DNA from 3 places in the Mesorhizobium sp. 113-1-2 genome. Region 3 is predicted to be linked to each of the others. Evidence: riboswitches for the same ligand, from Rfam matches in the RefSeq annotation. Region 3 holds a riboswitch; each other region holds the start of a gene.
The links. Region 3 has a riboswitch for cobalamin ahead of JN279_RS26555 (DUF1636 family protein). Riboswitches for the same ligand answer to the same signal wherever they lie in the genome.

Region 1 (2,260 bases), 510 kb from region 3:
CGGCCTGCTCGGCGGCATCGCCGCCTTCTTGCCGATCCCGGGCCTGAGCGGCCTGGTCTCCTTCATCAACACGGTGATCCGCCTGTCGCTCACCTATGTCGACGAGATCATCCTCGGCTACAACATCCGCATCAATTCGTCCTCGCCCTTCGAGACGGCGCGGCAAGGCGTCGTGCTCTACGCCCAGAACGGCAAGACCATGGTCAAGAACGCCGTCTGGCTAGCGGTCATCATGTGGGGCGTGTCCTTCGTCATTTTCCTGCTGATGCTGGCCCCGGCCGCCGCCATTCTGTTCATCATGCCGGGGCAACTCGCCGGCTGGGCTTTCGTGCTGGCAATCGTCTTCGCCTGGGCCTTCAAGGCCGCCTTCATCGAGCCATTTGCCATTGCTTGCCTGATGCAGGTCTATTTCAAGACCATAGCCGGCCAGGTGCCCGATCCGGCCTGGGATGCCCGGCTGGCCGAGGCGTCGTCGAAGTTCAGGGAGCTGAGGGACAAGGCGCTGGCCTCCTTTGGCGGCTCGCGCTGGGGCACCGCAGGCGCAACCCGCTGATCGGCGGGCGCGCAGGCGACTGCGTTGAGGTGCACCACAGCTGACTTGAGTGGTGCCTCGCCTTGCCCGCAGAAAGTCTCGCTCATGATCAATTCGGGCAGCGGCAGCCGCCGGCCCCAGCCATGCGTTTCGAGGTCCGGTTTGGGCGCGAACTCGGAAACCCGGCCGACGCAGAGATAAGCGATCGGCGTCACGTGCTCGGGAATGGATAGCAGGCTCTTCAACGCTTGCGGCTCGATGATGCTGACCCAGCCGACGCCTACGCCTTCGGCGCGCGCCGCCAGCCAGAAATTCTGCACCGCGCAGACCGTGCTGTAGAGATCCATTTCCGGATTGTGCCAGCGGCCCAGAGGCGAACCCTGCGAGCGCTGGCGGTCGCAGGTGATGCAGATGTTGAGGGCGCTTTCGCAGATGCCTTCGAGCTTGAGCTTGCGGTAGAGCGCCTGACGTTCCGCCTCGATTTCAGGCAATTCCTGTTCGCGCGCAGCCAGGAACAGGTCGCGCACCTTTTCCCGCCGTTTGGCGTCGCGAATGACGATGAAGTTCCAGGGCTGCATGAAGCCGACCGATGGCGCGTAATGGGCGGCAAGCAGAAGCCGCGCCAGCACCCCGTCGTCGAGCGCGTCGGGCAGGAAATGGCTGCGCACGTCGCGCCGCGTGAACATGGCACGGTAGACCGCGTCACGCGCCATCTGGTCAAATCCGTCGCCCATAGGAGCGGTCATGTGTTCCGGCATCGCTTGTCCCCTTGCGATTGCTATTGATGCCAGCCGCCTGACCATGCGGATGACGATGCCTGCCAGGCCGGTCTTCTGGCTTGGGATCAACCCGCGTCCGGTGCCTTCCCGTCATCGACAGTGGCATTTACCGGCGCGGTCCCCCTCACAGCGTTGGGCACGCCACGGAGTTCAACCGTGTTCCCGATTCTCCCGCTTGCGGCGGGCACCAGGCAGTGGCTGCGACCTTACGCCGAAGCCTCGGCGGCGCCAATCCCCGCAGCGACGCCAATGGACGCATGCGTGATTTTCCCCAGTCATCAAGCGGCAACGCATGGCCATCGCGTTGCCGGGGCACTAGATAGGGAGCATGGCCACTCGTCTCTATACCCATCCGATCTTCCTCGAACACATCACGCCGCCCGGCCATCCCGAGCGGCCGGACCGTTTACGCGCCATAGAACGGGTGCTGGATGACGAGGCCTTCGCTGGGCTCGATCGCGTCAAGGCGCCGGAGGGCGATGAAGCGACCATCCTGTACGCCCATCCCGCCGATTTCGTCGCCCGCGTGCGTGCCGCCATTCCCGAGGAGGGCCTTGCCCGCATCGATGCCGACACCACCGCCAGCCCGAAGAGCTGGCAAGCGGTGATCACCGCGATCGGCGCCGCCAACGCCGCTGTCGACGACGTCTTTGCCGGCCGTGCCGACAATGTCTTCGTCGCCGCAAGGCCGCCCGGCCATCATGCCGAGAAGACCACCGCGATGGGCTTCTGTTTCTTCAACACGGCGGCGATTGCGGCGCGCTATGCGCAGAAGAAGCATGGCGCCGAGCGCGTCGCTGTCGTCGACTGGGACGTGCATCACGGCAACGGCACGCAGGATATCTTCTGGGACGATCCCTCGGTGCTCTATTGCTCGACGCATCAGATGCCGCTTTATCCCGGCACCGGCGCGAAGAGCGAGACTGGCGCCGGCAACATCGTCAACGCG
Region 2 (2,260 bases), 1.4 Mb from region 3:
CACGACCTTCGGCCAGCGCCGGGCCATCGACCACGGCGATGACTCCGTCGACGGTCACGCGGCTCTTCACTGTCGGCCACTGGAACGCCTGGACCAGCGGCTTGGGCAGAGCGAGGCCCGAGGTTTCGATCAGGATATGGTCGACCTTGGGGTTGAGCGACAGGATCTGGTCGAGCGCCGGCACGAAATCGTCGGCCACTGTGCAGCAGATGCAGCCATTGGCCAGCTCGACGATGTTTTCCTCGGGGCAGGTGTCGATGCCGCAGCCTTTCAGGATTTCGCCGTCGATGCCGATGTCGCCGAACTCGTTGACGATGATCGCGATGCGCTTGCCGCCGGCGTTTTCCAGGAGATGGCGGACCAGCGTCGTCTTGCCGGCGCCAAGGAAGCCGGTGACGACGGTGCAGGGGACACGGGAGACGGAAGCGCTCATGATCAATCCTTCAACAGGTCGAGAGGTGGAATGCGGGCAACGAGGCCGCGCTTGAGGGAATCGGGCCGGCCACGCCAGGGGATGAGGCCGTCGGTCGAGGTGGCGAAGAGTTTGGCGCCGGTGACGAGGTCGGCGCCGCTGGCCGCGGTCAGGTCGCCGAACACATAGCTCCAGCAGCCGTCGCGCAGGATCGCCGCGCTCAGCCGGCGCTTGCAATTGCCAAGGCACTCGACCGTGCGCACTCGGATATGGTCGTCAGACGCTGCACGGCGCGTGTCCTCGGCCAACAGTTCGCCGGCGCGGGGATGGGCGTCGGAGCCGGTCTCGTCGCGACAGGAGGCGCAGACGATGACCGTGATGCCGGCCAAGGCTTCGCTGTCGGCGGACGAGATATCCGCTGTGCCAGCCGAAAAACTGCTGTTCTGGTCCAAAAAGCCGGGCTCCTTGCCCGGAAACCCGCCGGGCGATCGGATTCTTCTGTCGCAGACGGCAGGTCTCCTGGCTCGCGGGTCATCGCCTTGGGTGCCGCCTTCCCGGGAAACTCCCAGTGGCTTTCGGCCTTGGCTCTTCGCTTACAGTTGCGGGGACAGCCGCGGATTTGAGATTTTCATCCCGCACCGCATTCCCTCTTAGCCCCTGCCGTTGCGGGCAAGGGACCGTCTGAACCGGATTTAGGCTTTTGCAGGCAGCGGTGTCAACGCGCGGCTACGACACGGCGATGTCGGCCAGCGCCGGGCCCAGATCGCCGGCCGGCGTCACTTCCATGCGTTCAAGGCCGAGCCAGCCCTGCATCTGCTTCAGTTCCTCAAAGAGCTGCGCAGCGGTTTCAGGCGGTGCGTTGGGCTCAGGGTAGGCGGCATGGACGCGCAGGACGCTGGCTGGCCGGTCTGCCTTGAGGTCGACGCGCGCGACGATCCGGTCGCCGAACAGGAACGGCAGGACGTAATAGCCGTATTGGCGCTTCTCAGCTGGCGTGTAGATCTCGATGCGGTAGTGGAAATCGAACAGCCGCTCCGAGCGCGATCGTTCGAACACCACCGGGTCGAACGGCGCCAGCAAGGCGCGCGCCTCGATTTTCCGGGGCAGGCGCGCGTCCTTGTGAAGGTAAGCCGGCTTGTCCCAGCCTTCGACTCGCACCGGCACGAGCTCGCCCAACTCGACCAGTTCCTCCAACCGGCCCTTCATGTCGGCCGGCGACAAGCGGAAATAGTCGCGCAAATCGCCTGATGTCGCGATGCCGTGGGCGCGGGCGGAAATGCGCAGCAATTCGCGATGCGCGTCCTCCGGGGCGGGCACCGGCAGATCGAGGATCGCCTGCGGCAGGACGCGCTCGGGCAAATCATAGAAGCGCTCGAAGCCGCGGCGGTGCGCCGTGGTGATGCGCCCGGCCCAGAACAGCCATTCGAAGGCATGTTTGGCATGGCTCCAGCCCCACCAGCCGCCCGAACCCTTCTGGCCTTCGAGCGCGGAGGCGGCGATCGGGCCGCGCTCGGCGACCGCGCGATAAATCTCTTCTATATAGGCGGCGTGCTCGCGGCCCCATTTGGCCAGGCCCAGATACATCTCGTCGCCTTGCTCGGCGCGCTGCATGCGCCAGCGCATCAGCGGGTAGGTTTCGACCGGCAGGAAGGAGGCCTCGTGCGCCCAGTATTCGAACACCGTGCGCTTGCGGGTCACCGCGGCATTGTCGAGTAAGGCGAGCGGGTAGGGGCCAAGCCGCGAATAGAGCGGCATATAGTGAGCGCGCACTACCGCGCTGACGGAATCGATCTGCAGCAGGCCGGTGCGGGAGAGCACGCGGGCGAGGTGGCGGCGGTCAGGTGTGCC
Region 3 (2,260 bases):
GAGCTGTTCGTAGATGTCCTTGCGGTACCAGACCACCGACGCGCTCATCTCCGTCGGCACGAAATGCTTCTTGCCATTGTAGACTGACAGCGCCACGCCGGCCGGGTTCAGCTTCTTGTCCCAGCCATACTTCTCGTAATAGGGCGTCAGATCGGCGGAGAAACCGTTGTCGACGATCTCCTTGCCGCGGCCGCCTTCCCAGGAATAGAAAAGATCAGGCGGATTGCTCGATGACAGCTCGATCGTCTGCTTGGTCTTGTAGGTCTCGCCGTCGACGCTGGCTCCGGTGACATGGACCCGGTCGCCATTCTTCTTGTTCCATTCGTCGATCAGCCAATTGGCGTAGACCTCCGAGGACGGCCATGGCGCCCGGTAGAAATACCTGATTTCGGCGGGCGCGGCCCGCGCCACCTTGACCCCTGACGCCGCCGCCACTGCGGTCGCGCCGAGTGCCGCGGAAGCCTTCATGAAAGTGCGGCGGGACAGTGCATTCTGTTTGATGTTCATCGTTTTCCTCCCGGTTCGATCTGACAATGACAGGCAGCAGCAAGCCGCCGCGAAGCGCGAGCGCGACGCGTGTCGACAGTGACTGTTGCTGACCCTCCGAAGGCGAAGTTGGTGGCGTGGTTTTTCCGTCGCCAAATTCGTCACGGAGATTGAATTAATCTAATCGAAGCGCTTGCGCAAGCGCTTCGATGGTCAATTTCGGATATTTTCGGTTGCCTCCAGCCGGGGTGGTTTGACTGAACTCCGCCTTGCGCGGTCGCAACCTTGCCGACAAGCCGACATGGCTCTCACGACAAGGGGATTGACAGCGACAGAGGATATCATTCTAACGTTATGTTATGACATTACGAATGGAAATATCACATGTGTCTTCTCTGATGAGGCCAAGGCTGCTGGTGCCGCGATGGTGACAGGCTTGGTCGAAAAGAATCGTTGCGATGCGCCGGGGGCAAATCTACGATGCTCGGCTGATGGTCCCCGCGCCGAAAGGCAAGGGGTGAAAAGGGAACACGGTGAGACCCGCAAAGGTCGAGACCGTGGCTGCCCCCGCAACTGTAAGCGGTGAGCAAGATCCGACATGCCACTGGCCGGCAAGGCTGGGAAGGCAGGATTGCGCAACGACCCGCGAGCCAGGAGACCTGCCATCACTGAGTTGACCGGACGGGGTGTGCCGGGAGGAAACGTGGACGTCGGTCTTGCCGGCCGGCTCGCCAACATCCTTCCGTCGCCAGTTTTGGAAAGTGACGGAAGTTGGACGGCGCCATCGATCATCGCATCATCGTGTGCACGCTTTGCCGTGATATCCCAACCGGGGTCAGGTCGGGCGAAAGCCTTTGCGCCGATCTGCGCTCCCGGCTTGCGGCTCACCATGAGCCTGATGTGGCGCATGGCTTCACGATCGAAGGCGTCGAATGCATGGCGGGCTGTGCGCGGCCGCTGACGGTGGCCTTCCAGGCGCCGGGCAAGGCTTCCTATCTTTTCGGCTCCATCGACGCCGAGGCCAAGGCCGGCGATCTCGTGCGATTTGCCAGGCTTTACGCATCGCTCGCCGACGGCTGGTGCAATTCCGGACAACGTCCGCCGCGACTGGCCGGCAAGACTCTGGCCCGCATTCCCGGACCGGCCAAGATTGCGGGCGACAGCCGATGACAATGCCGCTTCTCGAAGCCCGCGACCTCTGCGCGATGGCGAACGGCCGCGATCTGGTCCATGCGGTCAGCCTGTCGGTGGCCTCTGGCGATCGTCTCGCCATCATCGGCCCCAATGGTGCCGGCAAGACCACGCTGCTGCGCATGCTCTCTGGCATGCTCAGGCCAAATGCGGGCGAGGTGAAGCTCGGTGGGCGCCGCCTCGACAGGATCTCGACCGCCGAACGCGCCTTGCACATCGCCGTCGTCGGCCAGACCGACCAGCCGGATCCGCGTCTGGCGGTGATCGACTATGTCGAGCTTGGCCGCGTCCCGCATGCCGGCCTGAGGCGCAGGAGCGAGGAACGCGACATCGTCGTCGACGCGCTGCGCCGGACCGGGCTGTTGCCGCTGCTTGGCCGCAGCATCGGCTCGCTGTCGGGCGGCGAACGCCAGCGCGCCCAGCTGGCGCGCGCCATCGCGCAGCAACCGAAAGTGCTGTTCCTGGACGAGCCGACCAACCATCTCGATCCGCGTGCCCGCGCGGAACTGCTCGAGCTCGTGGCCGGCTTCGGCATGACCGTGATCGCGGCGCTGCATGATCTGGCTCTGGTGGCGCCCTTCGC

Region 1: linked by a shared signal. The riboswitch ahead of bluB (5,6-dimethylbenzimidazole synthase) and the one ahead of JN279_RS26555 (DUF1636 family protein) in region 3 are both predicted to bind cobalamin.
Region 2: linked by a shared signal. The riboswitch ahead of JN279_RS19410 (DUF1636 family protein) and the one ahead of JN279_RS26555 (DUF1636 family protein) in region 3 are both predicted to bind cobalamin.

Annotation. Positions count from the first base shown of each region.
Region 1 is NZ_AP023242.1:5,955,811-5,958,070, reverse strand. It holds gene JN279_RS29080 (hypothetical protein) at 1-553, shown strand, start outside; partial or broken gene bluB (5,6-dimethylbenzimidazole synthase) at 661-1,245, opposite strand; cobalamin riboswitch at 1,339-1,518, opposite strand; gene JN279_RS29070 (histone deacetylase family protein) at 1,640-2,260, shown strand, end outside.
Region 2 is NZ_AP023242.1:4,003,235-4,005,494, forward strand. It holds gene cobW (cobalamin biosynthesis protein CobW) at 1-433, opposite strand, end outside; gene JN279_RS19410 (DUF1636 family protein) at 436-864, opposite strand; cobalamin riboswitch at 905-1,109, opposite strand; gene JN279_RS19415 (winged helix-turn-helix domain-containing protein) at 1,139-2,260, opposite strand, start outside.
Region 3 is NZ_AP023242.1:5,443,519-5,445,778, reverse strand. It holds gene JN279_RS26560 (ABC transporter substrate-binding protein) at 1-507, opposite strand, end outside; cobalamin riboswitch at 961-1,167, shown strand; gene JN279_RS26555 (DUF1636 family protein) at 1,258-1,656, shown strand; gene JN279_RS26550 (ABC transporter ATP-binding protein) at 1,653-2,260, shown strand, end outside.